DNA from 4 places in the Sediminibacillus sp. JSM 1682029 genome. Region 4 is predicted to be linked to each of the others. Evidence: riboswitches for the same ligand, from Rfam matches in the RefSeq annotation. Region 4 holds a riboswitch; each other region holds the start of a gene.

Region 1 (7,849 bases), on a different contig from region 4:
CCCGCGGCAGTCATGGCTATGGTCAGAACTTTGTCGATGCGGTGCGCGGGGATTATGGAGGAAAAGACTACCAGGACATTCTCGATGCTGTAGATTATGCAACATCCCATTATAAATGGATCGATGAAAACCGTATAGGAATCACTGGGGGGAGCTATGGCGGATTTATGACGAACTGGGCCGTCGGACATACAAATCGTTTCAAAGCTGCTGTTACACAGCGTTCCATCAGTAATTGGATCAGCTTCTATGGAGTCAGTGATATTGGGTACTTTTTTACTGATTGGGAGCTAAAAACCAATTTACTCGAAGATCCGGACCGCATGTGGAAACATTCTCCTCTTCGCTATGTAAAGGATATTGAGACACCGCTGCTGATTTTGCATAATGAAAAAGATTATCGCTGTCCCATCGAACAAGGCGAACAGCTATACGTCGCTCTTAAACACCAAAACAAAACGACAAAATTTGTGCGATTCCCGGGTTCTAACCATGAATTATCCCGCAGCGGGGATCCTTCCCTGCGTATTCGCCGCCTTAACGAAATCACGGATTGGTTTGATCACTATCTATAATTAGGAGAAGAGGTTTTATTCATGAAGATATTACTAACAGGTTTTGAACCGTTTTTGGGGATGAGTGAAAATCCAACCGAGCTTGTAACCAGAAAGTTCGCAGGGAAAACACTTTTAGGCATGGAGATAATCGGTCATATATTGCCCGTTGATTTTCAAAATGCTTCAAAACAATTGATCACCCAAGTAGACCAATTGCAGCCAGATATGATTGTTTCCCTCGGTTTGGCTGCCGGCCGCAACCAGATTACACCGGAACGGGTCGCCATCAACTGCATGGACGGAGAACCGGATAATGTCGGGAACAGCTATCAGGACAAAAAAATAGCCGACAACGGCCCTGATGGTTATTTCTCCACTCTGCCAATCAGAAACCTGGTGAAAGCACTTCAGCAAACAGGCATTCCCGCCGGCATCTCTAATTCAGCAGGTACTTATCTTTGCAATCAAATCATGTACACAGCCAGCCACTATATCGAAACCAGCGACATCGATTGCCGAACAGGATTTATCCATATGCCCGCCCACCACGAGCTGGCACTGGCGAATCCGAAGCTTCCTTCCTGGTCGTTGAACGATTTAAACACAGCTGTGGAGGTCATTTTGCAGGAGCTGGCAAAAACATCGAAAAAGGAAATCAGCTAAACGATTGTGTCGGTCGCCCATATTAAGGAAAGTAAGTTGCCAAAGCGGTTCCCGGCTCTCAAACTAGATAAAAAGAAATAAACCGATTGAACCGATCTAATCAACAATTTTAGGAGGACATGTTAATGACCAACCACCAACGTATTAGCCGTGACCAGGTCCCTGATGCAGCAACCTGGGATTTAACCGATTTATTCGCTTCAAGGGATGAATGGGAAGAGGAATTACGTGCAGTCCAGCAAAGTTTACCTGAAGTCACTCAGTATCAGGGGAAAATCGGAGAAAATGCTGCAACACTCCGAGACTGTTTAGAAGCCCGCGAAAAGTTGTTGCAACGGGTAATACGAGTTGCCACTTATGCAAACTTAAGGCAATCAGCTGACAGTACCGACAGTACCAACCAGGCGAATGCAGCAAAGGTAAGCGATGTTTTGGCAAAAATCGACGCGGTTCTTTCCTTCGTCGAAATCGAAATCATTTCCGTTCCGGAAGCGAAACTCAATCAATATTTCGATGATGAACCGAAGCTTATTCCTTTCTCCAAATAGTAAATGATTTAAAAGAAAAACAATCGCATACCCTGTCTGCGGAAACAGAGTCGGCTCTAGCTTCTTTGGGTTCTTTATTCCGTTCTCCTTATACTACTTATAATCGGAGCAAGCTGTCAGACATGCAGTTTGTGCCTTTTCCCAATGATAATGGAGAATATCAACCGAATTCCTTTGCCCTATATGAAGCCAATTACGAAGCCTCCCCATCTGCTGTGGTCAGGAAAAATGCATATGATTCTTTTGTCAAAACGTTAAAACAGTATAAAAACACGTTTGCTGCTACCTATGCCACAAAAGTCAATCAGGAAGTAGTGATGTCGAGGCTGCGCAACTATGATTCCGTCACCGATATGCTGCTGGCCCCACAGCAAGTGACACAGGAAATGTACCATAACCAGTTGGATATTCTTCTAGAGGAATTGGCTCCGCATATGCGCCGATTTGCCAAGTTGAAGCAGCAAGTACTCGGTTTGGAGAAAATGGCCTTCCATGACTTAAAAGCCCCGCTCGACCCTGATTTCAATCCGGAAACCAGTTATGAAGAGGCGGCCGAAACCGTATTGGAAGCTCTAAAGGTGATGGGACCCGAATATAGCCGCATTATGGAAACAGCATTATCTGAACGTTGGATCGACTATGCCGACAACATCGGAAAATCGACCGGTGCATTTTGCTCCAGTCCATATGGCGTTCATCCCTATATATTGACAACCTGGACCAATCAAATGCGTGGAGCCTTTACGCTCGCCCACGAACTCGGACACGCAGGTCACTTTTATCTGGCTGGCAAAAATCAACGCCTGACCAATTCCAGACCATCTACCTATTTCATCGAAGCACCTTCGACGATGAACGAAATGCTGCTTGGCAACCATTTGTTATCGAATACTGATGATACCCGGATGAGAAGATGGGTCATTTTACAGCTGCTTGGCACCTATTATCATAACTTCGTCACCCATCTGCTGGAAGGAGCTTTTCAGCGCAGGGTCTATCAGCTTGCAGAATCCGGCGAGCCATTGACAGCCGACGTTTTATCCGGTCAAAAAGCCGCTGTATTATCAGAGTTTTGGGATGACAGCGTTGAGATTGATGAAGGAGCGACCTTGACCTGGATGCGCCAGCCACATTACTATATGGGTCTTTATTCTTACACGTATTCGGCAGGATTGACGGTTTCTACGGCTGTTTCACAAACCATTTTCGAGGAAGGACAGCATGCCATCGACCGTTGGCTTGACGTTTTAAAAGCAGGAGGTACCAAGAAACCACTCGATCTAATTAAACAAGCAGGTGTCGACATGGAAAAGCCCGATGCCATCCGCCAGGCCGTCTCCTATGTTGCCAGCCTGATCGACGAACTCGAAAAAAGCTACGAATGAAGAAGGGGTCAGTCCCCCACTACACTGTCGTGTTAGCGTGACGCAGTGTTAATTGTGTGGAGGACTGACCCCAGGGAGTGGAACAAGTCCAGAGTATGAAGAAAAAATATTCTGAAATATCTGTTGACAGTTTGCAAAACCATTGTTACTATAATTCCTAATTAAAGTGAAAACAAAATAAATGAAGTTGTCTCTTATCAAGAGCAGGTGGAGGGAAATGGCCCGATGAAGCCCGGCAACCGACTGTAATACCATTGTGAAATGGGGCGTATAACTGCGCCGCGGTTCTCACCGCTTAAAGCACGGTGCTAATTCCTGCAGTAGCGATACTGCGAGATAAGAGAAAGGGCTGATGCATGTTTAGATGATAAACCTCTTTCTCTTAGAAAGGGGTTTTTTTGATGGATGAAAACAAAAAGGAGGAAGCAGCATGTTTCTAATGTATGGATTGTCTGCAATAGGGTTTGCCGTGATTGGCAGTCTTGTCTGCTCGATTATTTATCCTAAAAACAAGGAGGCAGCTAAATGAGCACATTGCCAACATGGACAATTGGTTTGATTGTGGCACTTTTAGTCGGATACTTTTTTGTCGTTTCTTATATCGGCAAACGGGGATCTCGACACAGCAAGACGATGACGGGCTTTGCCACAGCCCGTGGAAAAGTAAGCCCATGGCTTGTGGGGGCGAGCTTTGCCGCCACCTTTGCCAGTGCCAATTTGTACTTGGGCCTGCCTGGCCTTGCCTATCAATATGGTATCTCGGTATTGTGGTACACCTTGGGAAGCTTCGGAACTGCATGGCTCGGTTTGCTTCTTTTCGCTAAGACATTTTGGAAATACCAAAAACAAAAAGGCGGGGTTTCCACGCTGCCGGAATGGCTCGGAAAAAGGTATAACAGCAAAACATTGCAAATCCTGGTGTCCATCTTGCTGTTGTTCAATATCTATTACATTGTCGGTCAGAATGTTGGCCTGGCAACGATTTTTGAAACCATTATCGGCATCCCTTATGAATGGGGAGTGGTTTCCGGTGTGGCAATCACGATCGTTTATATAGGGATGGGCGGTGCCTTTGCGCAAATTATCACCGATGCTTTTCAAGGGGTATTGATGTCTGTCACCTCTGTCTTGATCATTGTTTCATTGTTCTGGACAATCGGCGGAGGCTTTCAGGTGTTCAACCGGATGTTTGATCAATTGGCGGCCATCGACCCTTCGCTTGTATCTACTTTTTCACCGGACGGGCCGTACGACAGTGTCACTACCGTTTTGGCCATCCAATTTCTGATGATCAGTTTTGTATTGATGCCGCAGCTGCTAAATAAAATTTTGGCAATCGAAACAGAAGAGGAATTGCGGCCTTTTGTGATTTCAAGCGGCGTTCATTTGTTTTTCATCTCTTACCTGCCCGTGTTCGGCGGTTTTGCAGCAAAGATTCTCGTTCCCGGCCTGACAGAAGCAGATCAAGCATTGCCCGCTTATTTAATCGAGGCTTTTCCACCAGTCCTCGTTGCGTTTATGATCGTCGGCGTTATTTCAGCCGTACTTTCGAGCACAGACAGCCTTTATCTATCGATAACCTCCAGTATCGGCAATGACATTTACCTGCCGCTTGTGCAAAAAAAACAATCCAGCCTTTCTCCTGCCAACTATGACCAGCGTGCAGTTGTCATTGCCAAGTCCTCGTTGATAATTGTCGGAGCGGCTTCGCTTTACTTGTCAATAAATCGGCCAGAGTCCTTGGCCATGCTCATTCAATTTAGTTTCTCGGCCATCATCAGCGGCGTATTCGGCCCAGTACTGCTAGGCTACTTTTGGAATAAAGGAAATCGAACAGGCGCAATAGTCTCCGTTTTGACCGGTTCCCTTTCTTATTTGTCCTTTACGCAGTTCCACCTGCTGCCGAATTTATACATCGCCTTGTTCGTGAGTTCAGCACTCGGATTTGTAAGCATGCTGGCGACGAGCTATCTGGCGGCAGCATTCGGTACTAAGGTGGGCATCGCCGGCAAACATAGTGCTTAAATAGAACTGCAGAATAATTCGTTACAGGAGGAATTCCCATTGACCAAACAAATCATTTTACATGCCTTCGAAATGAACAGTGCCATGCATAATTCGCATGGTCTCTGGAAGCATCCGCACAGCAAGCGGCATCGCGGCTATAAGGATCTGCAATATTGGGTAGACCTTGCCCGCTTGTTGGAGAAAGGTAAATTCGATGCGGTGTTTTTTGCTGATGTACTCGGTATCTACGATGTTTACCGTAATAGTAAAGCGCCATCGATACGAGATGGTTTACAAGTACCGGTGAATGATCCAGCCCTGCTTGTTTCGGCAATGGCCCAAGCGACCGAGCACCTGGCATTCGCCATTACTGTCAGCACCACCTATGAACCACCCTTTGGAAATGCCAGACGGTTTTCCACTCTGGACCATTTGACCAATGGCAGAGTTGCCTGGAATATTGTGACTTCCTATCTGCCAAACGCAGCAAGAAACTTTGGTCTCGAAGAAATGATTAAACACGATGAACGATATGATATCGCCGATGAATACCTGGATGTATCCTATCAACTTTGGGAAGGAAGCTGGGAAAATGATGCTTTCATTGAAGACAGGCAAGAAGGTACTTTGATCAACCCGGAAAAAGTCCACGAAATCAAACATCAAGGTAATTACTTCAATGTTGAAGGCCCGCACCTTAGTGAACCATCTCCGCAAAGAACTCCTGTCCTTTACCAGGCAGGCACATCGGTACGCGGACGTGCCTTCGCCGCAAAGCATGCCGAGTGTATTTTTGTCGGCGGTCCGACCCCGGAAAGGATCCGATACTACAGCGAAGACATTAAAGAACAGGCAGAAAAACACGGAAGGGATACTTCAAAAATAAAATTTTTATCCTTTCTTAATGTCATCGTCGGAGAAACAACCGAGGAAGCGGAACGGAAATACGAAGAATATGCCAGTCATTGGAGTCCGGATGCTGCCAAAGCACAATATGGTGCCAGCGGTTATGACATCTCAGAATACGAGGAAATCGACCGCTCATTGCCGTTTGAATACACCAAAAAGACAGAGGGTGGGCATTACAAAGCAGCAACCCTGACAAAAGATGCTCCGAAAAAGCTTACTGTAGGGGAAGTACTTGACCGCTTTGAAACATTGGACCGTTCTACTATCATTGTCGGAAATCCGGAAGAAGTAGCAGACGCCATCCAATTCCAATTTGAAGAATCCGGTGTGGATGGTTTTAACTTGAATCACCTCGTAACACCTGGAGATTTGGAAGCTTTTGTGGAATTAGTGGTACCTGTCCTGCAAAAACGCGGGATTTATAAAAAGTCGTACAGGGATGGAACACTCAGAGAAAAGCTTTTCACCGAAGGACCAATCCTTCCTATAGACCATCCTGGCAGCAAGTACAGGAATCTTTCTCTGGTTAAGAAGGGCCAGGACATAACCTAATTCCCTATGTAAAAACCGAACCGATAACTAAAAAAACTTTTTGTCCTATTGATAAATGGCAAATATTCCTTCCAATCCGACAAGTTGTTTCGATATCCACTGGAGGGTTCAACTAACTGGTTAAAGGAAAGCGCCTGTAATTACCGTAGCAATAGGAAGAACTTCTCTTAAAAGGGAGTTGATTTGAAGATTTTACTATATTAAAGGATTTTAATAAAGATTTAAAAACCGAACGAATTCACGATTAGCGTTTCGAATTCGCTCGGTTTTGTTTTGCCCAAAACGCTTTTTTTCCGCTACTTTTTCTCCATTTTTCCATCAAATTCATCTTGGTTATTTTTATAAGGCATCCGTCCTCAACAGGCTGTCCTTTTTTGGCATACGATTGAATTAAGCAAAAGAAAGGAGGTGGTTATTATTTCTATCGATAACTTAATAGTAAATGGAAGCTTTGAATCAGGTGATTTATCATATTGGCAGGCTCAAAATGTAAGCATCACTTCTACCCATAAACATTCTGGATACTATGCAGCCAGGATGGCATATAGTTCAACTTTTTCCACACTTTCTCAAACACTGTCAGTAGAACCCAATCAAAGCTATGAACTAATAGCTTCCCTATCAAAAGGTGACTTACAAGCAAGCCCGGTTATCCGATTCCAAGTGTTATTTTTGGATGACCAGGAAAACGTGTTGATGGAAGGGTTGAAAGTGGACATCACTTATGACAGCATCCCTTCTGCTACTGATGATACTTGGATAGAGATTTATCAAACCACTGATAAATCTCCGCCAACTACTTCGCAAGTACAAGTCATTATCAGTAAACCGGCCAGTTCGCTTATAACCCCTTACGTTTACATTGATGATGTGGCATTGCTCGCAGCTGACGCCACCGGATCGCAGGGCATTACAGGACCCACTGGTGCTGCCGGGCCGACCGGAGTTGCTGGACCCACCGGAGCTACTGGGCCTACGGGGATTACTGGTCCCACGGGCGCTGCTGGACCGACGGGGGCTACCGGGCCAACGGGGGTGACCGGATCTACCGGCGCTGTTGGGCCTACGGGGATTACTGGTCCCACGGGCGCTGCTGGACCGACGGGGGCTACCGGGCCAACGGGGGTTACCGGATCTACCGGCGCTGTTGGGCCTACGGGGATTACTGGTCCCACGGGCGCTGCTGGACCGATGGGGGCTACCGGGCCTACGGGGGTGACCGGACCTA
Region 2 (7,849 bases), on a different contig from region 4:
CGAACCGATAATCGCATCTGTTTTGGCATGCCGATCAATGCTTGCCAAAACACTTTTTTTCAGTTCTTCCCGTTCAGGAACGTTTTCTTGAATCAAGTCTGCTTCTGCAACTGCTTCTTCGATGGTAGGCACAAAGCGCAAGCGGTCAATGGTTGCCCCTTCAGCCAAACCGATTTCCTCCAGTGACGGCCATGCCAATTCCACTGCGCGGCGTGTTTTCTCTTCCGCGCCTTCGGCTGGATCAAACGCTACAACCTCGTGACCGTTAGCCAAGAAGCGGGCAACCCAACCGTTACCGATCACTCCGGTACCAATGACTGCGAACTTTTTAGGTGCTATTGTTGTCTTATTCATGATTTATCTCCCTCCGTTCGGGTTTCTCAATCCGTACTGCTCACGGGCTTCTTGTGGTGTCATTACTTCCATTCCGTTCCCATGCAGCATAGTGATTGCCTTTTCGACAAGCTGGTCGTTACGGGCAAAAACTCCTTTGCTTAAATACAGATTGTCTTCCAATCCTACGCGGATATTGCCGCCTAGCATCGCTGCTTGAGCAGCGATCGGAAGTTGCATTCTGCCAATGCCAAATGCGGACCAATGAGCATTTTCCGGCAATCGATTTTTCATGTACGCCATGGTTTCGATATCGGCTTCTGCTCCCCAAGGAATACCCAGGCAAAATTGAAACATTGGATCACCGTCAATCAGCCCTTCACTTATCAGCTGTTTAGCAAAACGAAGGTGACCGGTGTCAAAGCATTCCAGTTCCGGCTTCACTCCACTGTCCTGAACCAGTTTTGCCTGTTGGCGGAGCCAGTCTGTCGGACTAAGGTAAACCATGTTGCCAAAATTTGTACTGCCGCAGTCCAACGTGCACATTTCCGGGAGCAGTTCTCCTACGGGTTCGTGTCTCTCTGCCGGGGTTTGCATATCGGTTCCGTTCCCTCCGGCTGCCGGTGTGTCAAGGCTAGGGATGAAGTCTCCGCCCCCACCCGAAGTAATGTTGATGATCACATCTGTTTCCGACTCGCGGATACGATCTACAATTTCTCGATAATGCTCGACATCATGACTGATTCCTCCGTTTTCCGGATCACGAGCATGGACATGCGCCACTGTGGCTCCGGCTTTCGCGGAAGCAATGGCTGCTTCTGCAATTTCTTTCGGTGTAACAGGTACATGCTTGCTTTTTTTCGTCGTATCACCTGCGCCGGTAACGGCTGCAGTCAATAGAACTTTATTCATGAAGGATTCCTCCCAAACGTAGTTTTCGATTTTTACTATACTGTCCGGACGGTTTAAAACACGATTTAAACTATACCATCCAGACGGTTATCTTTCAAACCGATCATCCATACGTAAGGGGTTTCATATAATTTTTTCATAGAAAAATTTCTGCTCAATCCCTTGTCAGGATTGGGATGAAGGAGAGGGAAGAAATTTTTGAAATTTGTTTTGATTGGTCGAAATACGCAGAAGGAGAGAAAGACTTCAGGAAGCGTTAGATGTAAAGAACCTGGCGGACGATGAAAAACTTAATCCAAGAACGAATAAATACAGGATAGGCCGTGTTAGGAAAGGAACTTTTAATGGGGGCTTCTCTTATGAAAAGCGCGACTATAAAAATTCGCGGATATCTGGAGCGGAAGGAAACACAAATCAACAAAAGAATAAAAAAAGCGGGCGACCTCATTCGTTCGCCCACTCCAATAGTGTCTTGTAAACCTCTGCTTTTTTCTCCGGCTCGATATGATAAATATCAAACAACTCCGCCAGCCAAATACCATCTGAAGCAAGACGGATGATGGTTGCCTTTACAGGATCAAGTCCATCCTCTTCTATCTCTTGCTGCCATTCAGCATACAGCTCCCGGATGGGATCAAGCAGTTTTTCATTGACTGCTTTTGCTGCCAGCAATCCGGCGTTCATATCTTTATTTTGATATACTTGATTAAACGTGACGTTTACATAGGCACGCACCCACTGCCCTTTTTCTTCCGGGTCCATTTCTGCATTGTTAGCTATTTTCTCCCGATAGTTATTGGTCAAATGTTCAACCATCCCTTCTACCAGGGCTTCCTTGGAAGGAAAATGGTACAATAATCCTCCCTTACTGATACCTGCTTCCTCCGCTACAGCTTCCAGAGTCAGGTTAAATATCCCTCGCTCGCTGACGATTTTGGATGCAGCAGTAAGTATTTCTACTTTTCTAGAATGTCTGCCCATGAAACTCTCCTCTTGCTTATCAGATTTTATGCCATTTACTATACTACCTGGACGGTTCGGTTTCAAATAAATTTTATGAAGCAACTCAAATTTCCTCCTTGCCAAAAACGCTAACACCCCTATCTACGATGCCTTTCGCTAAAGAGGAAAATTCTTTCATTTTCAAATGCCAAGAGCCGATTCGATAAATGCTTCCAATCGTTTTTGAAATTCAGCGGTGGCAGCCGCGTAAGCATCCGTATGCCCCGCCCCCGGTACAATCCATAACTGTTTTTCACTATCGGCCGCTTCGTACAGGCGATGCGCCATTTCGGTTGGCACGAGTTCATCTTGGTCTCCATGTATAATAAATAACGGCCGGGTATTGTCTTTGACCTGCTCGATCGCCGAGGCCTCCCCGAACCAGTAACCAGCCCGAAGTTTAGTCATCCCGCTGGTGAGAGATATCAAGGGAAAAGCAGGAAGATGGTACAGGTGCCGAAGTTGATGGGATAATTCTTCGCTTGCATCCGTGTATCCACTATCCGCGATGATCCCCTTCACTTGAGAAGGCAAATCTTCTCCACTGGTCATCAAAACTGATGCCGCTCCCATCGAATTTCCATGTAAAAAAATGCTTTTCATTTTATAGTCATCGATCAGTCGTTGAATCCACCCCTTAATGTCCAGGCGATCGTGCCAGCCATAACCGATATAATCTCCTTGACTTTCCCCATGTCCCCGGGCATCCGGCATAAGAAGCGAAAATCCATGATCATAATAAAATTTGGCCAGATCACCCATTTGCTGACCATAACCCCGGTAGCCATGTGCGAGGATAACCGCTTTACCCGAAGCTTGAGGATGTTGCAAATAATAAGCGCGCAGTTTCAATCCATCATGGGATGTCATTTCGATTTCTGCCAGGCTCTGGACGGAAAACCAGTCCTGTGCTTCGGCAAGTAATTCCTGATCCGTTTCGCTGTTTGGCAGCTCCACAGGTTCTTCACTATAAAGTTCTACTTGTTCCCCACGCTTTATGCCTTGGTTATAAAAGTAATTACTGGCTCCAATGAGCAGCACAGCGAGTAAAAAAACTACACTGCCAGCAATCCAAGCTATCTTCTTTTTCATTCCATCCCCTCTTTTGTCTGTTTCTTCTATCATTATAGCGAAAATAATTTGGAAGCGCAGTCATTTTCTTCTTTCCAAGAAAAATGGAAAAACTATTGTTTTCCAGAACGATTTGGTGTATGGTTAATGACAATCAATCTCAAAATTTAATCATTGCTTATCAAGAGAGGTTAAGGGACTGGCCCGAAGACGCCTCAGCAACCAGCCTGAACGGCATGGTGCTAAATCCAGTAGACATCCGTGTCTAGCAGATAAGGAGAATGTGAATGAAAAGAGCCTTCTTCTTAGAAGGCTCTTTTTTGTTTTGAGATCGCTTCTAAACAGATAAAGAAGATTTCCCCTTTTCTTTCGTTCTGTTTTACGAATGGGGGGCTTAGTGTTTCAAGGAATATCATCGAACCGAAATCGTCCTCAGGCTCATAATTATGGTGCAGGAGCGGCAGGCTGGCGATTGTTCAAAGAAAGAGATCGAGCAAATCCCTCTTTACGAAAAAGCAACAATGCTGAGAAAATTATTTTCAATCACTATTTGAAAGGAAGATTTTTATGGAAAAAAAGCAATTTGATCAAGCTGTAAACGTGCTTCAGAACCCGCCTTTTAAAGGAGATCATGTCGGCAGTCTGCTGCGTCCGGAAAGGCTTAAACAGGCACGTTTGCAACATCAAAATGGAGAAATTACGACAGAAGAACTTCGATACGTGGAAGACGAAGAGATTATCCGGGTAGTGGAAAAACAAAAGGAAGCAGGCCTTCAAGCTGTGACAGACGGAGAATTCCGCCGTTCCTGGTGGCACTTCGACTTTCTGGAACAACTCGATGGGGTGGAAGGTTACGTGCCGGAAAGCGGGATTCAATTCCATGGCACAAAAACAAAAGCACGCGGAATTAAAATCACAGGAAAAGTCGGTTTCAGCGGGCACCCTATGGTCCAAGATTATAAATTTTTACATAGCATCGCCGGGGATCATACCGCCAAGATGACGATACCAAGTCCGAATATGCTGTATTTCCGCGGAAAACTGGAGTACCCCCCTTATGAAGACCAGGAAGTGTTTTTCACTGACTTAACCCATGCTTACAAAAAAGCGATCAAAACTTTTTATGATGCCGGCTGCCGTTATTTACAACTCGATGATACTTCCTGGTCGTTGTTTTTCTCGGAAGACGGACGCGCGCGTATACGGGAAAACGGCCAGAATCCAGACGAACTCAGCCGCTTTTGTGCCCGATGTATCAACGAATCGATTGCCGACAAACCAGATGATCTGACAATCACCATGCACATTTGTCGTGGAAACTATCAGTCCACCTGGGCCGCCTCCGGTGGTTATGACGCTGTGTCGGAAATCATTTTCGGCGGTCTGGATGTAGACGGTCTGTTTCTTGAATACGATGACGACCGTTCCGGAGGATTCGAGCCGCTTCGTTTTGTCAATCGTTCAGATTTGCAAATTGTCTTGGGACTGGTCACATCCAAACACGGTAACTTGGAAGACAAAACGTTCATCAAAAAACGGATTCGACAAGCAGCAGAGCATGTAGACAAAAATCAGTTATGCTTGAGTCCGCAATGTGGGTTTGCTTCCACAGAAGAAGGAAACCTGCTGACGGAAGAAGAACAATGGGCGAAATTGCGACACGTCGTAAACATTGCCGATGAAGTATGGAATAGCTGACAACAGAGACTGCCTGCTAGCGCAAAAGCCGTAACCCATTTAAAATAACCAGGATCGTACTGCCTTCATGGCCGATTACTCCTAGAGGCAAGTCGAGAACCTGTATGAAATTGGTCATGATCAATAACAGAATGACTGTGACAGAAAAGAAAACATTTTGTTTAACGATTCTGTTCATTCGACCGGAAAGCGACACGGCGTCGGCGATCTTGCTTAAATCATTTTTCATCAAGACGATATCTGATGTTTCCAAGGCTACATCTGTACCTGCCCCCATGGCTATCCCCACATCAGCCGTAGCCAGGGCGGGTGCATCATTGATGCCGTCACCGACCATGCCGACTGTTCCATACCGGTCTTTCAATCGGTCGATATACGTTAACTTCTCATCAGGCAGGCATCCTGCCGCATAATCATCGATTCCACATTCCGCTGCTATTGCTGCAGCGGTTTTTTCGTTGTCCCCGGTCAGCATAACGGTCGTAATGCCATTTTTCTGCAAGGTGTTTAGTGCTGCCGCTGTTTCCTTCCTGACCGTATCCTTTAGGGCTATCACCGCAGCAATGCCTCGCTCGTCGGCAGCAAAAACAACCGTCTTTCCCTCCGCTGCCAGACTGTCGGCGATACCTTTCCGGAATCCCGCTGCCTCTTCCCTTCCGACGAAGTCGGCACTGCCGATTTTCCAACTCGTTTCTTCCAATACTGCCTTTATACCATGGCCGCGTTCTTCTGTGACCTGTTCCGGCAGAGAAGTGGCATGCCCTTTTTTTGATTCTGCATACCTTACAATAGATTGAGCCAAAGGATGATTCGAGTTCGCTTCTATCTGCCGGATGTTTTCTAGAATGCTGACATCGTCGTCACGGAAATAGGCATCGGTGACGTGAGGTTTCCCTTCTGTCAGGGTACCTGTCTTGTCGAAAGCTATTGCCTTCAAACGGGACAATTTTTCCAAATGGATGCCGCCTTTAAACAGAATGCCGTGGCGGGCACCATTGGAAATCGATGAAAGCATCGCAGGCATGATGGAAGCGACCAATGCACACGGTGATGCTACTACCAGTAGCACCATCGCACGATAAATTGCTTCCTGCCAGCTCCAACCAATGATAAAAGGAGGAATCGTCATCATTAATAGAACAGCGATCAGGACCGCTTTCACATAAGTACCTTCAAACCGCTCTATAAAAAGCTGGGATGGCGACTTTTCACTTTGAGCGGACTGGACTAGATAGATGATTTTTTGGAATAGCGTCTTATCAACAGGCTTGCTGACTTCCACCGTAATGGTGCCATTCATATTGATTGTACCCGCAAATACGTTGTCGCCTTGCTGTTTTCCGACCGGAAATGCTTCACCAGTTATCGCCGATTCATCCAATGAAGTGTTTCCTCTGCTTATTTTTCCATCAGCCGGTACCCTTTCGCCTGCTTTGATGAGAACAAGATCACCCACTGCCAACTCTGATACTGCTACTGCCATTTCTTTTCCGTTTACAAGCCGTACCGCTGACTGAGGCTGCAAATCCATCAAGCCTGAAAGCTCCTTTTGACTTTTATTCATCGTATAAGTCTCCAGGGCCCCACTCAAAGCAAAGATGAAAATCAAAATGGCTCCTTCTGTCCAGTAACCAATTGCCGCTGAACCTATTGCAGCAAACACCATCAGCATTTCGACATTCAACTTCCTGTCCTGAATGGTTTCAGTCAAGCCTTCCTTCGCTTTTGCATATCCGCCAATCAGAAATGCCGCAAGATGAAGAAAGATAAACATTGGCTCTGTTATTCTCTCCTCCAACGACCAGGCAATCAACACCAGAAATCCACTGCTGATGGCTGCAACAAGTTCACCATGATTTTTCAAACCATCAACCAATTTGCTGATGGGAGTAGACGCTGTTTTTTCTTTAGCCGTCCCTGCCTGAACAACTTCGGAGCTCATCTCCACCACTTCCTCTCTCTTTACAGGATTTATTATTTTATAATTATTATTATCTAACTAATATTATAAATTAAAACGAGAGGAAATCAAGCTTAAACGCTCATTTCTTTATCTTGTGCTTATCACAACTGCTTGTTCACTACCTAGTTTATTTAGATTAAATAACAAGAGTTCGGGCTCTACTGTTCACAATCCAACTAAAAAAGCTGCCTGCAGCATTTTTGCTGCAGACAGCTCACACGGCAATTTTCAAAGAAAAAATCAACCAACCTTTCTTTTTCTTTATTAATCAATCCTGTTACTTTTTAGGCAAATATGCCATCCTATTAACTGAAGTATATCTCCATTATTCAGCGCAAATGATTCAGTTTAATTGCATCCACAATCAAAGAAATGAATCCCAACTGTCCATCTGTTCCGTTTCCTGGGTATGAATCCATCTTGGATTGTTACGATAAATTCCTGCGCCGATCACAACCATCACTTCTTGATCCCTTCTACTCACTAAGCTCCCCCTTTGTAAATGGTTACGTTACTCCAGTTTTGTTTCCATGCCTTGTTTTCCATCCGTTGGTCAAATACCTTTAGCAGCTCTTTATCGAGAAACTTTGGCGTTGGTTTCACTTCAAGGTTTAATAAATCCTCTATTCCATGCGGAGCGGAAAGGACCATATCTCCAAGCTCGTTGATTTTCACCCCGATTGCTGTTGCAGTTTCCGGAAAGTTGGCCATTGCATCCACCGAAGACGTATAGGGAGGAAGTCCATTGATTAGATGCATCCGCGCCTGATTTTTCACCGACCATGGCAGACCGGGAAGAACGAGTGATAACTGTTGCTCCAATTGCTTCTCGTACGCTTCTTCCGGGTGCTCTGGGTCAAAGAAAATTAC
Region 3 (7,849 bases), on a different contig from region 4:
TCCTTTGAGATTGGTCCATTCCTCTTCATCCAAAATGGGATCTTCTGCAAAGGATCCTTGGCTTTTATAGCGTTGGATGGAGGAGCTGAGCAGCTCTAAATCTACATCTTCAAAATAAGGTGCTACAATTTCAGCTATTTTTTCAGGTGACTGTTCCTGGATATAGGTTTGCGCTTTGTAAATGGCTCTGGTGAATTTTTGCGCCGTTTCTTCATTGTCATTGAGAAAACTTTGTTTTGCCATAAACACCGTATATGGCACATGGCCCGATTCTTCACCGAACGAAGCAACAATATAACCGTTTCCTTCCGCTTCGAACTTACTTGCTTGCGGCTCGAATAACTGGACGTATTCTCCGGTCCCGGAGGTGAATGCTCCAGGAATATTTGCAAAGTCGATGTTCTGAATCAGGTTCAAATCTTCGTGCGGGTCGATTCCGTGCTGTTTCAACACATATTCACCGACCATTTGCGGCATACCGCCTTTTCGTTGTCCGAGAAAGTCACTTCCGATTAAATTTTCCCAAGTGAAATTTTCATCTGGTTTCTTTGCTACCAGGAAAGTGCCATCAGTCTGGGTCAATTGGGCAAAGTTGATAACCGGATCGTTGGCCCCGCGCGAAGCTACGTAAATCGATGTTTCGGATCCGACCAATGCTACGTCTGCATCATCGGATAACAACGCCGTCATGGTTTTGTCTCCTCCCCAAGTCGTCTGCAGCTCGACTTTCAGTCCCTCATCTGCAAAATAGCCTTGTTCCAATGCGACATATTGAGGAGCATAAAAAATACTGCGGGTGACCTCGGCGATTTTCACCGACGTTTTTCCTCCATTCGAGCTGCACGCTGTTAATGCAAGCGCACATACAAGTATAAATAAGCCAAACAGTTGTTTTCTTTTCATATCGGTCAACCTTTCGTTGAAATATGTTCGGTTGGGTTATTGTATGCGCAAGCCCAAAGTGTGTGAAATGCCCAGGCGAATAGAATCAAAAATAAGCAGGCATAATGCCCACTGGTAGAGGAAGTTAAGAACAGTCGGCCGATTTTCCTGCAGGTTAATTAAAAATATTTGCTATTTTATTTAGCTAAGCATCTCATTTGTGAAGGATTGTGGGATAGTTCAAAAAAGGAGAAATGAAAATCCTGCAGAAAATCAGAAGATTCTCTGCAGGATTTGGGCGAGTACAATGGAGTGGCGGTTCTGAAGGCACTGTGTCCATCTACCTGGAGTACACAGGGCCGGCATTTTTGATTTCTTCACTTACCTTTGCAAAAGACCGGAAATTATCATGGAACTTAGCCGCAAGCTGTGCTGCTTTTTCCTGATAAGAGGAATAGGAATCCCATGCTTCCCATGGTTTCAGCAATTGACTGGGAACACCGGGAATGGATTCCGGTATATGGAGACCGAAGAAGTCATCCGGTACTGTGTTTATTCCATCAAGTTTATGTTCGAGGACGGCGTCGACCATCGATCTTGTATAAACGAGCGGGATTCTTTCTCCGATGCCGAACGGTCCTTTTATCCAACCGGTGTTGATCAGATATACATCTGCATCATATTCGTCTATTTTGTCACCGAGCATGTCTGCGTATACCGCTGGAGCAAGCGGTAGAAAAGGTGCACCGAAGCAAGCGGAAAAAGTTGCTTCCGGCGCGGTGACCCCCCGCTCTGTACCAGCCAGCTTGCTGGTGTATCCGCTCAGAAAATGATACATGGCCTGTTCCTTTGTCAATCTGCTGATCGGCGGAAGGACACCGAACGCGTCGGCAGTCAGGAATATAATCGATTTGGGATGCGATCCCTGGCTCGGAAAAATACTATTGTCAATGTGGGTAAGTGGATAAGCCGCCCGTGTGTTTTCCGTCCTTTCCGTATTTGAATAATCGGGCCTTCCATTATGACAGAAAACGTTCTCCAGAACTGCACCATGTTTGATGGCATGGTATATTTGAGGTTCTTTCTCCTCGCTCAGTCCGACACACTTGGCATAACATCCCCCTTCGATGTTGAAAATGCCATTGGCTGACCACCCGTGCTCGTCATCTCCGATAAGGCGGCGGTCAGGGTTTGCTGACAAGGTTGTTTTGCCAGTACCAGACAAGCCGAAAAACAAGGCAGTATCTCCCGTCTCTCCAGTATTGGCAGAACAGTGCATAGGGAGCACTCCCTGTTGCGGCAACAAGTAATTCATAACCGAGAAAACAGCTTTTTTAATTTCCCCGGCATATTCGGTTCCACCTATCAGGATGACTCTTTCTTCAAAAGAAATAATAATGAAAGCTTCTGAATTGGTGTTATCCCGTTTCGGATCCGCTTTGAACGTGGGGGCGGAGATGACAGTGAACGCATCATGATGATCGGCATTGCTTTTTTCTTCGCGGATAAAAAGCTGTCGGGAAAATAAATTGTGCCAGGCAAATTCGGTGATGACTTCAATCGGCAGCCGGTAGTCTGTATCAGCTCCTGCCCATCCGCTGAAACGGAACACTGTATCCTGGGAGTGAAGATATGCGATTACGCGTTCATACAAGGCGTTAAAGCTGTCTTTATCCATCGGCTTGTTGACAGAACCCCAATCGACTTGTTCAGAAGCTTCCCCTTCGTTTACAATGAACTTGTCTTTCGGAGAGCGCCCGGTATATTTTCCGGTAGTGACGCTGACTGCCCCATCGGCAGTTATGCTGCCTTCGCCGCGTTCCTCGATGATTTCGACCAGTTCTTCTGTTGAAAGATTGAGTCTGCAGTTCTGCAGGGAATCGGATAATTTAGAAGCGCTTTCATTTGTGTGGTTCACATGCTCACTCCTTTGTATGAATTGATGGCTTGATAACGAGTAGTATAACATAATGGTTAATATATAACATACTTAATGACAAATTGAAAGATGATCGTTTAGATTTCCGCTATCGTTTTATTTTCGTTAAAATAAAGGGTAAAGGATTAAAAAGACAAGAAAAGCGCATCAAGCGGCTGTGGGAAAAAGAAGTACGGGCTTAGACATTCTCTGAGATTTTTATTTATCTTTTAAAAAAGGCGGGATAATATGGAACATAAATCAATTGTACTTTATGATGGAGATTGTTATTTGTGCCGTCAAACAAAACAAGCAATTGAAATGCTGGACTGGTTTGGTGCTTTTCGCTGGTTATCGCTGCAGGAATATGAAAAAAGGCAAACCATTTCGGACAAACAACGGGAGGCGATGATGGGTGAAATCCATATCGTGAAGCCGGACGGGAAAATAAGCACAGGTTACCATGCAGTCCGGTTTATGCTTGCGCGCTGCCCTTTGACTGCCCCTCTCGGAGTCTTGATGTACTTGCCAAAGGCCGAAGTGGTAGGAGATCCAGTATACCGGTTGATAGCCAGAAACCGTTATCGCATTTTCAAAAACAAATGCACAAACGGCGTGTGCAAACTCCCGCAATAGGAGTGTTTAATTCCAACCAAAAAGGTGGTAATTTATTGACATCGCCGGCTTGTTTCGTTACGATAAAGTGCGAACGGATACTCTCTTATCCAGAGACGGCGGAGGGACAGGCCCGAAGAAACCCGGCAACCATCACGAAGATGAAAAGGTGCCAACCTGATGCAAGGTTTTACCTTGGACGATAAGATGAGAAAGGCCATTTTCCTTTCCTTCTCCCTATTAAGGAAAGGTTTTTTGTTTGGTAAAAGGTAATTTACCGTGCGCATATGATTTTATTCGTATAGAGGACAAAAAACAGTTGAAACGGAAATGGAAATTCACCTGCTGAATGAATTTGTAATAACATACCTAGGAAAGAGCGGTTCCGTATTATTTGATGAAATGAAGGAGGATTTAGCAGAATGACTGCAAATCGTCGATTATTCACCTCAGAATCGGTTACAGAAGGACACCCGGATAAAATATGTGATCAGATTTCTGATGCCATTTTAGATGAAATTTTAGCAAGTGATCCCGATGCTCGTGTGGCATGCGAGACAACCGTTACGACGGGACTTGTTTTAGTTTCGGGGGAAATCACTACCAGTACTTACGTGGATATTCCAAGCATTGTTCGCAAGACAGTGAAAAATATTGGGTACACAAGAGCAAAATATGGCTTTGATGCAGAGACCTGTGCTGTCCTTACTGCAATTGATGAACAGTCCCCAGATATTGCAGGGGGGGTTGACCAGGCATTGGAAGCACGCGAGGATACAAGCTACGATGAAGAAATCGAAGCAATCGGTGCTGGTGACCAGGGCCTCATGTTCGGATATGCAAACAATGAAACACCAGAGCTTATGCCGCTTCCCATTTCACTTGCCCATAAAATCAGTAAACGTTTGTCCGATGTGAGAAAAGAAAACATCCTGCCATACTTGCGTCCGGACGGAAAAACCCAGGTGACGGTCGAGTATGATGAAAATGACAAACCGGTAAGAGTGGATACCATTGTCGTTTCCACTCAGCATCATCCGGAAATCGAGCTCAAGCAAATTCAACAGGACATTAAAGAATTCGTCATTAAGCCGATTGTGCCAGAAGCGTTACTGGACGATAAGACAAAATACTTCATCAATCCTACCGGAAGATTTGTAATCGGTGGTCCACAAGGAGATGCCGGCTTGACCGGCAGAAAAATCATTGTAGATACTTACGGGGGCTATGCCCGTCACGGAGGCGGAGCATTCAGCGGAAAAGATGCCACAAAAGTGGACCGCTCGGCTGCATATGCTGCGCGCTATGTAGCGAAAAACATCGTAGCAGCGGAACTGGCCGAATCCTGTGAAGTGCAGCTTGCATACGCAATCGGTGTTGCAGAACCGGTATCTATATCGATCAACACTTTCGGCACGGGAAAAGTGACGGAAGATGAATTGGTGAAATCTGTAAGGGGATTGTTCGACCTTCGCCCTGCCGGTATCATCAAGATGCTTGATCTTAAACGTCCTATTTACCAAAACACAGCTGCCTATGGACACTTCGGCAGAACTGACGTCATGTTCCCCTGGGAACAGACCGATAAGGTCGACAGCTTGAAGAAAATTTTAAATCAATAAGAGCGGCCGGGGGAAAACCGTGACCCCCTGAAAACCGAACGATGATTCGAAGGACGACCTTCGAACTCGTTCGGTTTTTCTTCTTTTGTGGTATTTTACCGGTCCCTGTAATAAAGCGCCCTGAAACATACCTTCCTCCGTATAACATTTGAGTGTTTCAAAAAAGTTACTGGAATCTGAAACAAATAAATTTCGGCTTTCGTCTATAGATGGAGCTACTTGAGAAAGGTGGAAAAGAGGGGAGTCATGGAAAAAGACGAAAAAGAAGCTATCTTGGAAGAAATGATGATAAAACATGGAAGTGATTTAGTCAGATTGGCATTCAACTACGTGAAAGACAGGGAAACCGCAAAAGACATGGTTCAGAATTCTTTCATTAAATGTTATGAAAACTTAGATGGCTTTCGGTGCGATTCTTCGATGAAAACATGGTTATACCGAATCACGGTCAACCAGTGCAAAGATTATTTAAGAAGCTGGCATTACCGAAAAGTCCAAACGAAAAGCGCTTTTGTAAATGCGATCAAATCTATTTCCTCCTTGACAGAAAAGGAGGTCATAAAAAAATCGGAATCTGAAGAAATGAAAAATATTATGTTTTCTTTACCCGCAAGCTACAGGGAAGTTATTTATTTATATTATTACAAAGACTTGGCCATCACGGAAATAGCGGAAGTCACTGGTTTGAATTTGAACACCGTTAAAACGAGACTGAGAAGAGGGAAACAGAGACTGAAAAATTTACTTGAGGAGGCTGAGGTGTATGGGGAAATTCACTAAGCGAATATCAAGGTATGAAGACAATCAGGATTTGACGTTCACTAAAAAAGACAGGTTGGAAACGTTTAAAAGAATCCAGCGGAGCCCTGCCCCCTATCATCAAAGGAGCACTACCTTGCGCCGTATTGGTAAACGGTATGTCGGCCCCATATTGGGCACTTTGATGGTAGTGCTCATAATGATCGGTTTCCTTTTACCTGAATTTTATCAAACCAATGAAACAAAGGTACCGAGTTCGAATCAGGCCTCTGAGCAGAAAAACACATCATTTTCCGCGTTACTGATCGGAAAGGAAGCGGTTGAGGACAATAGTGGTAGAACTTCGATTCATATTTTGCTGACCTATAATAGCATCGATAAAAGTGTAAAGTTAGTGCCCATCCCAAGTGATGCTTATGTGGATATAAGTGATCCTGCAGGAGAAATGACCCAGAAAGACAAATTAATGCATGCTTATGCTTATCATTCCTCCCCAGAAGCTGTTTTGGCAACAGTCTCTACACTTTTCGATATGCCCATTGATTACTATTCCATTTTTTCCGAAGAAGAAATATACGGGATGTTGGGAATAAAGGAAGACGACCGCAAGAATGGTCCAGTCCAGCTATATAAAATGAGAGATTTACTGGAAGAGCGATTATCCGGTTCACAAATAAACAAGATATTAGAAGTGAGTGAAACGGATATACCCGACAACATTCTTAACCATTTCCAAGTGGATGGGAGTAATGCTGCATCCGTCGAGGTCATGGATATGGAAAAGGGTACGGAGGAAACATTCATTAATGGAATTTACTATGTAAAAATCAATCAAGACCTGTTGGAATCTACAGCTAACAAACTCAAACAGCATGTCGGATACCGAGAATGAAAACCCAATAAACACAGAAGGGCAAATGGTTTTGAAAATCAAAATCCGCAGCAATTCTGGTCCAACCGCCCGATTGGGCTGGGGGGATGGTTTCATATAATGGCTGTAACCGGCGTATGAAGAACTCATGGAAAGTTCTAGATGCCAGGCAAAGGAGGTTATTCTTTGAGCCATTTTGAAACGTGCAACAGAAATATTGGGGAAGCGGTCAAGATTACCTGTCATGATGGCACTGTGCATCGGGGAATCATCGATAGAGTGCACAGGGACCGTGTGTTTATCCGCCCGATCGAAGAAAGAGTCGGAGATCCTGGTCCCGGCGGTCCGGGCTTGTTTTTATATGGACCGGGCTGGGGATGGGGCTACGGAGCTGCATATGGAGTAGCATTCGCCTCCATAGCGGCACTTACCTTGCTTCCTTTCCTTTTTTGGTAGGAGAAACTGCCGAAAACCCGTCCAGGTTTCCGAAAAAATATTTAGGAAGCCTGCCGGGTCTTTTGGCAGGTTTTTTGTGATATTGCACTTTCCGCCCCTTTTTCGGTTAGTATTGAAATTTGGATTGTGCTATAATTAACAAGATGTAAACATATAGAAAGAGAGGCAAGATTATGTGTGGTTTTATCGGAATGATCCGCAACCAACCTCAAGCACCAGAACAAGACAACAAAAATACCTTTCAAAAGCAAAATAACATTATTTCCCATAGAGGGCCCGATGACGAAGGGTATTTCTATGATGAATATATTTCACTTGGCTTTAGAAGATTAAGCATAATCGACATAGAAAGCGGTCAGCAGCCGTTCAATTATGATGACGACCATTATTGGATGATTTTCAATGGAGAGATTTACAATTATATCGAGCTGCGCGACCGATTGATCGAAAAAGGATACACGTTTACCACCGAATCTGATACGGAAGTTATCATTGCTATGTTCAAAGAGCACGGAACCGCCGCTTTTGAACAACTAAGAGGAATGTTTTCTGTGTTGATTTGGGATAAGCAGACGCAAGTACTGTATGGGGTTAGAGATCCTTTCGGGATCAAGCCGCTCTTTTACAGCGAAATGGACGAGGGTACATACTTCGCGTCCGAGAAAAAAAGCATTACCATGATGATGGAAAGTGAGCAAGTTGATACTGCAGCCCTGCAGCACTATT
Region 4 (7,849 bases):
ATCAACCTGGTGATGATGGCCACTTTTGCATTCATGATTTCTTCGATTTTCCGAAACAGCGGTTTGGCAATCGGCTTTGCGATTTTCCTGATGATGGCCGGGAATTCCATCATAGGCTTTTTCATGCAATACGATTGGGCCAAATATATTTTATTCGCAAACACAAACTTGGAACAGTATTTTAGAGGAACACCACTGATCGAAGGCATGACATTGTCGTTTTCAATTGGTGTCCTGATTGTTTACTATGTTATTTTCATGGTCCTGTCCTGGTTGTTTTTCACAAAACGGGACGTAGCGGGACATTAAAGAATTCAAAAAGAGGAGGAAATGGAGATGAAACGAACAGCAGAAATTGCACTTGGGGTTATCGGAGCTATCCTGTATGCTCTTTTCACATTCTTCGGAATAGTATTGATGACTTTGAAAGGTAACGATGAATTTATTCAGGAAATGGAAAATGCGTTTGCGGAGCAGGGAATGGATAATATGGGGAGCATCTCTGAGATGATTTCCGGCGGAAGCTGGTACTTGATCATCGTTTCGCTGGTGGCAATTATTCTGGGAATTGTAGCCCTCGTATTTTTGAAGGGGAATAAAAAGCCTAAAGCCGCAGGAATCATATTGATTATCACCGCTGTCTTATCTTTCGTTTTGTTTATGGGAATGAGTCTGATTCCGGCGGTGTTGTACTTGATCGCTGGTATTATGGCCTTGGTAAGGAAGCCCAAAACCCCGATAACAGCCTGAACGGTCGTTGTAGGACAAAGACAAGCGACTGGGAAAAAAGCATCGTAACCAATAAAAACCGAACGATTTATAAAATTCGTTCGGTTTAGCTTTTGTCCCGCTCTGTTTGTTTCTGCTTGGGATTCGCTTATTTCAGTTTGTATAAGTCAGTCCTACGGTCACTGTATATCGGAATCGTAGCCCTGATTTTCTCTACTTCGTTCAAATCAACGGTTCCCGTCAATATCGTTTCCTCCTGTCCTGCCTCGCCAAGAATTTCACCCCATGGACCGATAATCATCGAATTACCGCCAAACTCGTTATTCGGATCAGATCCTGCGCGATTGCAGGCAACCACAAAGCATTGATTTTCGATAGCCCGGCTGATAAGGAGAGCACGCCAATGATCAATACGCTGCTTCGGCCATTCAGCGACGACATAGAGAACCTTTGTGTCATCCAGCATGTGCGTTCGGATCCATTCAGGGAAACGGATATCATAACAAATAACTGCTGCGCTCTTCTGGTTTTCTAATATAAACGTTCCGTCACTGTTACCTTCTATTAAATATTTTTCTTCATCCATCAAACGGAACAGATGAGCTTTGCTATATTGCTTGATAACATTTCCGGTGCGGGCAACAACTATCAAGGTATTGCTTGTTGCTTCCCCGACCCTGTTGGCTACCGAGCCTGCTATCATATTAATGTCCAGTTCCTTTGCCAATCTGCTCAGAAATGCAATCGTCACATTGGCGCCTTCATCCGCTATTTCATCGAGCCGTGTCAGGTCATACCCGGTTGTCCAAAGCTCGGGGAGCAGGATGGTATCCGGCGCGCTTTTTTCCACCGCTTCCCTAATCAGTTTTTCCGCATGCCGGAAATTGGTTTGCGGATCACCGAAAGCGATATCCATTTGGATTAGTGCATAGGTCTGCTTCATGATTGGGTCCCCTTTCTTATTATGAATACGGAGTCGCATTCACCAGCCACTCTTCCAGCTGTTGAATGCCGGCTGTCACCTGTTGCGCGTCCGTTATATGCATGAAATGAATCGACTCTCCCGGGGCTGTAGCAGCAGCGGCAATCGTTTCTACTGCATTCTTCCGTTCCGGATCGATCCCTAAATCGGACAAGCTGACTGGCAATCCCAGCTCCCGATAATGCGGAAGGAGTCTTTTGATTTCCTCCGGTCGTCCTTCTAACGCTAATTGAACCAGGATACCATAGGCAACTTTGTCACCGTGAAGAATCGAGTGGGTTTCCGGCAAATGGGTCAATCCATTGTGGATGGAATGAGCCCCGGAGATGCGGCCGTATTGGTCACCGAAGCCTCCCACCATTCCTCCAGCCATAATGATTGTTTCAACAGTCCGTTTAAATGAATCAGTGATTGTACCTGCCTCGAGTGCCTTCAGTGCTTCTCTACCTTCTCTAAGCAAAGTATCCCGACAAAGACGGGCAGCCTGCAACGCGATTTCCAATGGAACCTCCTTTGTCGGAAGATCACGTGTCAGTACATCTGCCTCATACCATTTGGCGATAGTATCCCCTATGCCCGCCCGCAAAAAGGATGACGGCGACTCGATCAGTATGTTCGGCTCGACAAGCACCAGCCAGGTGCTTCGGGGAAAAACGGTGTACTCCTCGAAGTTCCCCTCCAAGTCATAAAATACACTAAGCGGTGTCCAGGCTGCGCAGTTCGATGCCAAGGTCGGAATCAAGATCACCGGCAGTCCTGTTCGGCTTCCGGCCGCTTTTGCCAAATCCAAAATCTTACCCCCGCCTATTCCGATAATGAACTCGGAACTCTCTTCAAGCGCTGTCTTGCCAATTCGATCCGCTTCTTCATGTGTACAATCATTTTGATAGGATATGTAAGTCATCGGTACTCCGGGATCGACAAAGTGACGCTTCGCTGCTTCCCACGATTTTTCGCCATGCAGCAGCAGCCCGAGAGAAAATCGCTGTTCCGCGATTTTTTCAGGAAGTAATTCCAGTACCCCTTGATAGCAATGATAGATGGCAGGAGCGCCTTGAACTTGGATTGAACTCAATGTAAGCACCTCGTTTTCTAGTAAAATAACATCCATGCATTTCCGTAAAAAAACCCCTTCCACCAAAGGAAGAGGTTGCGTGTCGGCTCTTCCTCTTATCTTGCAGAATTGCTGCAGGATTTAGCACCGTGTGAGTCTGTTCACCGGTTGCCGGGCTTCGCAGGGCCATTCCCTCCACCTTCTCTTGATAAGAGTTTAAGATTCACTATAATTGCTTGCATTATCCCACCATGAATATTTTCTGTCAAGAAACTAACTGGATGGACGGCTTTACAAATTCCAAGTTAGTAGCTATGATTAGATACTATAATTTTATCGATCTATCGGGAGCGTGACACACTGTGAAAAATTTTGAGCAATCAGACTTACTGAACAGACTGCCCGACCAGTTCTTTGCCAATCTGGTGACAAAGGTGAAAGGCTTGGTTGACAAAGGGCACGATGTAATCAATTTGGGACAGGGGAACCCGGATTTGCCGACACCTGATGCCATTGTAAAGGAATTGCAGGCAGCAACGGAAAATCCGGCTTATCATAAATATTCGCCATTTCGTGGCTTTTCGTTTTTAAAGCAGGCAGCGGCAGAATTTTATAAACGAGAATACCAAGTGAACCTTGATCCAGAATCGGAGGTCGCTGTCTTATTCGGTGCAAAAACAGGACTGGTGGAATTAAGTCAATGCTTGCTTAATCCAGGGGATCTCGCATTGCTCCCTGATCCAGGCTACCCGGATTACATGTCCGGAATCGCTCTGGCGAATGCGGAAACACATTTAATGCCATTGGTGAAAAGCAATGCATTTCTTCCAGATTATCAATCGATAGATACGGAAATTTGGGAGAGAGCCAAACTGCTGTTTTTGAATTATCCTAATAACCCGACTTCTGCTGTCGCCGACAAGTCGTTCTTTGATGAAACGATTGCAATGGCAAATAGACATAACGTGTGTGTCGTCCACGATTTTGCTTACGGGGCACTTGGCTTTGATGGCGAGAAACCGCAAAGCTTTCTTCAATCCGAGGGTTCCAAGGAAGTTGGTGTGGAGATTTATACGCTTTCCAAAACTTATAATATGGCAGGTTGGAGAGTGGCTTTTGCAGTCGGAAACCCTTCGGTAATCGAAAGTATCAACCTGTTGCAGGATCACATGTATGTCAGTTTGTTCGGTGGAATCCAGCATGCTGCTGCCAAAGCGTTGACTGGCGATCAGACTGCAGTTGCCGAACTGGTGCAAACCTATCAAAATAGAAGAGATCGATTTATGGGACGATTAAATCAAATCGGCTGGAAGGTAGAAAAGCCGAAAGGGACCTTCTTTGCATGGCTGCCGGTTCCGGTTGGCTTTACTTCTGAATCATTTGCCGATTTATTATTGGAAAAAGCCCATGTTGCTGTGGCACCGGGAAACGGGTTCGGAAAAAGCGGCGAAGGCTATATACGTGTCGGTCTACTGGACAGGGAAGAACGTTTAGAGGAAGCCGCCGACCGGATAGCTGCTTTGAATCTGTTTGATAAGTAGAGAAATAAAAAGGAGGCCGGGACAATCACTCCGGCAAGGTACTTCACTTTCCGCGGGCACGGCTTCAGCTAACTTGGCAAAGAATACTGCTTTGCCAAGTGGATCTTCAGCTCGCGCTCATCCCGCAGGAGTCTATGTACCTTGCCTCCGTTGAATGAAGTTGGTTTCTCCTCTGACGAGAATTCCGTCTTTCTTTTACGCTGTTGATTCGCAACCTACAATTCTCAAGAATATCGAACCTGCCCCCTCTAATTTTTCGTCTTCATCACTGTTTGGAAACCTATCAGTCAATAGAAGAATACGTTTCTCTATTCTATTCCTCTTGTCTTGATCACAAGGAAATCAGACAGCGAAAATGTAGCGAAAGTAAGATACGGAGACTCCAACGGGAACAGCACGAGCTGAAAATCCCGCAAGAAAGCGGTTGGTGCTTTCTGAGGAAGTGGAAGCCGTGCCCGTGGAAGGCGTAGTATCTTGCCGTAGCGATACGAAACACGCATCAAACAACAGGAAAAAAGAAGTTTATCGAAGTCACAAGCAAAAACCGAACGGACATTTCCAATTCGCCCGGTTTTTGCTTTGGTGCCATACTATTGTCCCAGCTTTTTCGTCAGCTGACGGCACACCGATTAGGGCCGGCTTCCATCTCCTGCTGCTGCTTTGGTTCAGGATGGACGAGTCCTAAATTGGCCTGACGTATTTCCTGATAGCTGTTTGGTTGTGGCGGCAGGTTTTCTGTAACCAATTCGATAAACCGCTTTTGTGGAGAAATATTCAATCGCTGATTGTTTGTGTATAACGCTTGTAATGTACTTTGAACTTTGCCGTCCTCAGTCAATTCATTAGTACTGCTAAAATGCGTCGGCAATACAACCATTCTTTGAGATAAAGAAGGAAAGCGATCATATAACGTAGCATGCAAGTATTTCGCCCACTCGTCTGCCTTTCCAGCTAAATCCGGGCGGCCTATCGATTGGACAAACAGGGTATCCCCCGTCAGTAAATATTCCTGGTCCACGATAAAGCTTGTACTTCCATAAGTGTGACCCGGAGAAGCTAAGACGGTAACGGCTCGCTGATTGTCTCCCAGGGCGATTGTCATGCCGTCTTGAAGGGGGGTATAGGAAAACGAAGCACCTTCGTCATCTGCTTGCGGGAACCAATAGGAAGCCCCCGTCTCTGCGGCCAACTTCCTTCCTCCTGACAGATGATCTGCATGGAGATGGGTGTCGGCCACATGCTTGATCGAGCATTCATGCTTGTCGGCAAAGGTTTGGTAAACCTCGGTGAATCGACTCGGATCAATTACCATCGCCTCGTTTCCGACCACTACCATGTACGATAGACAGCCTTTTCCCAGCCGGAGGAACTGGTAAATGCTTCCGCCGCTCGGAAGTGTTCCGGCCTTTACTGGTTCCAAGTGCTCTCCCCAGCCGGTTATGCCGCCGATCAAGTATGTAACGTTATCCATGCCTTCTCTTTGCAGAAGGGCTGTAGCTGTCTGGGCAGATATCCCTTTATAGCAAACGACATAGACCGGCCTGTCCAGAGGGAGTTGCTGTTTGGCTTCTGCGGGAGCTGCTTTTATTTCTGCCAGCGGTATGTTGATGTTTTCCACGTTCCTGCCTTCGATTTTCCAATCTTGATAATCTTCCCGTCTCCGGATATCCAAAATAAACAAATCTTCGTGTTGTAACACACGACTGGCGAGCTCTTTTACAGTCAATGGATCCATATTCCGATTCCTCCTCCTTTTTTTCAACTAGTATAACAAATCGCGATTCCAGTTGATAATATATATGCAAGTACCCACGATTGATTGTAAAGAAACGAAAAAAGCCATCCAGTCTCCGATCATATGGGATGGCTGCTCTCGAGATTCAATAATAGAGCACAGCCCGAAGCTAGCTGAAAAAAGGTGATAGAGAAAACCAACTATCACGGAAAAATGCCTATAGGATTTTGGTGGAACCAGACTGGTATCAGCGAAGGAAATGCACGTTGACTCCTCGAAAATACAAAACAGTTTTCTTCGTGCGATGCATCGTTGCCGCAGCCTTCCTTGGGACTGCGATTACTCGTCCCACCGAAAACACCTGTCCTGCGGGAGGAAAGGCCTAGGGGAGACCCCGGAGAGCGCTAGCTCGAGGAGGCTCACCAGCCGCCTGCGGAAAGCGTAGTGTATTTCCGGAGCGCAGGATGGAGAACCAATATAAGAAGTCTGGCGAAGTCTAAAATAAATTATCATAGCTGATAAAAGTCTTTTGTGTTGTCAAATAGCTGGTGATAAACCGAGTCAATCGGGAGTCGTTTCAATTCGGCGATCTTGGCAACGCTGGCATGGATCATCTTCGGATGCGTCATCATGCCAAGGAAAGGTCCTTCAAATGGCCATGGACCATCCGTTTCCACCATCAATGAAGTCAGGGGAATTTGCTGAATCAACTGCTGTATTTCCGATTCATACAAACAATCTGGCGTCACGGAAAGCATATATCCATTTCCGACTATCCGTCGGACCGTGCCATTGTCACCTTTAAACCAGTGAAAATGGGCTTGGCGGATCGAATGCTTTTCCAATAGTTCACATGCCACCGGGGCATCTTCATATACAGCGTGTAAGATTACTGGTTTATTCAAGCGTGCTGCATGGATGATCATCGTTTCCAACAATTCTATATAGGCTTCGATGCTTATCGACGGATCCTCTTTGCGCGTGTAGTAGGGCAAGCCGACTTCCCCTACAGCTTTCATGTCCGTGTGATGACTCTCCATAAAGTCTAGCAGTTCACTTAGTTCTTCGACAGTCGGCAGCTGCTGTTCCGGGTGGTACCCAAAGGCAGGATGGATACGCTTGTCGGTTTGGGCAAGCTGCCAGGTCTTTTTAGCCGAAGAAAGGTGGTTGGATACTGCAATCAATCCCTCTGCATGGTGCTCGTCCAGGTCCTGTACCAACTGTCGCTGTAGCACTTCAGGATACATGTCAAGGTGTATATGGGCATCGATAATCGACTTCATGTCATCACCCGCAGTTCCTGATAAATGGTTTTTTTCCATTCTAAAAAATCCTGTGACAAAACCACGGATTCCTTGCGCGGACGCGGAAAAGGAATCGTGAAATCAGCCTTTACTTGGGCAGGACCGCTGGATAAGACAATGATCCGGTCGGAAAGAAATAGTGCTTCTTCGATGTTGTGGGTGACAAACAGGATGGAGCGTCGGTGCTCCTCCCACATGGAAAGCAGCCACTGCTGCATGTCCAGTCGGGTAAATTCATCCAATGCCGAAAAGGGCTCATCCAGGCACATTAACGGTTGGGGACTCAGCATGCTGCGTATGAAGGCTGCCCGTTGCTTCATACCGCCCGAAAGTTGATCGGGATAAGCCTCCTCGTATCCGGACAGTCCGGCTTTGGCCATCATACTGATTGCTTCCTCCCTGTTTTTCTCCCCGATGAGTTCTCCGCCTAGCATGACGTTCTCCAGGACAGTGCGCCATGGCAGCAAGGAAGGAGACTGCGGCATGTAACTGATTGCCCCTCTT

What was found. Region 4 has a riboswitch for S-adenosylmethionine ahead of ABVF09_RS17480 (iron-containing alcohol dehydrogenase family protein). Riboswitches for the same ligand answer to the same signal wherever they lie in the genome.
Region 1: linked by a shared signal. The riboswitch ahead of ABVF09_RS08730 (sodium:solute symporter family transporter) and the one ahead of ABVF09_RS17480 (iron-containing alcohol dehydrogenase family protein) in region 4 are both predicted to bind S-adenosylmethionine.
Region 2: linked by a shared signal. The riboswitch ahead of ABVF09_RS02650 (5-methyltetrahydropteroyltriglutamate--homocysteine S-methyltransferase) and the one ahead of ABVF09_RS17480 (iron-containing alcohol dehydrogenase family protein) in region 4 are both predicted to bind S-adenosylmethionine.
Region 3: linked by a shared signal. The riboswitch ahead of metK (methionine adenosyltransferase) and the one ahead of ABVF09_RS17480 (iron-containing alcohol dehydrogenase family protein) in region 4 are both predicted to bind S-adenosylmethionine.

The regions. Positions count from the first base shown of each region.
Region 1 is NZ_JBEWYY010000004.1:119,235-127,083, reverse strand. Features, by position in the region: gene ABVF09_RS08745 (S9 family peptidase) at 1-575, shown strand, start outside; gene ABVF09_RS08740 (pyroglutamyl-peptidase I) at 597-1,220, shown strand; partial or broken gene pepF (oligoendopeptidase F) at 1,340-3,153, shown strand; SAM riboswitch class I at 3,345-3,496, shown strand; gene ABVF09_RS08730 (sodium:solute symporter family transporter) at 3,679-5,178, shown strand; gene ABVF09_RS08725 (LLM class flavin-dependent oxidoreductase) at 5,218-6,621, shown strand; gene ABVF09_RS08720 (NTTRR-F1 domain) at 7,039-7,849, shown strand, end outside.
Region 2 is NZ_JBEWYY010000001.1:530,400-538,248, forward strand. Features, by position in the region: gene ABVF09_RS02630 (L-carnitine dehydrogenase) at 1-354, opposite strand, end outside; gene ABVF09_RS02635 (beta-keto acid cleavage family enzyme) at 358-1,245, opposite strand; gene ABVF09_RS02640 (TetR/AcrR family transcriptional regulator) at 1,690-2,226, opposite strand; gene ABVF09_RS02645 (alpha/beta hydrolase) at 2,389-3,339, opposite strand; SAM riboswitch class I at 3,494-3,597, shown strand; gene ABVF09_RS02650 (5-methyltetrahydropteroyltriglutamate--homocysteine S-methyltransferase) at 3,886-5,016, shown strand; gene ABVF09_RS02655 (heavy metal translocating P-type ATPase) at 5,033-6,958, opposite strand; gene ABVF09_RS02660 (nucleotidyltransferase family protein) at 7,463-7,849, opposite strand, start outside.
Region 3 is NZ_JBEWYY010000007.1:12,185-20,033, reverse strand. Features, by position in the region: gene ABVF09_RS12610 (ABC transporter substrate-binding protein) at 1-903, opposite strand, end outside; gene pckA (phosphoenolpyruvate carboxykinase (ATP)) at 1,223-2,800, opposite strand; gene ABVF09_RS12600 (thiol-disulfide oxidoreductase DCC family protein) at 3,050-3,436, shown strand; SAM riboswitch class I at 3,519-3,624, shown strand; gene metK (methionine adenosyltransferase) at 3,838-5,037, shown strand; gene ABVF09_RS12590 (sigma-70 family RNA polymerase sigma factor) at 5,284-5,817, shown strand; gene ABVF09_RS12585 (LCP family glycopolymer transferase) at 5,801-6,688, shown strand; gene ABVF09_RS12580 (hypothetical protein) at 6,854-7,123, shown strand; gene asnB (asparagine synthase (glutamine-hydrolyzing)) at 7,297-7,849, shown strand, end outside.
Region 4 is NZ_JBEWYY010000013.1:54,999-62,847, reverse strand. Features, by position in the region: gene ABVF09_RS17495 (ABC transporter permease) at 1-309, shown strand, start outside; gene ABVF09_RS17490 (DUF4064 domain-containing protein) at 337-750, shown strand; gene ABVF09_RS17485 (carbon-nitrogen family hydrolase) at 878-1,672, opposite strand; gene ABVF09_RS17480 (iron-containing alcohol dehydrogenase family protein) at 1,692-2,786, opposite strand; SAM riboswitch class I at 2,879-2,980, opposite strand; gene ABVF09_RS17475 (pyridoxal phosphate-dependent aminotransferase) at 3,128-4,306, shown strand; gene ABVF09_RS17470 (MBL fold metallo-hydrolase) at 4,917-6,041, opposite strand; gene ABVF09_RS17465 (TatD family hydrolase) at 6,551-7,363, opposite strand; gene ABVF09_RS17460 (ABC transporter ATP-binding protein) at 7,321-7,849, opposite strand, start outside.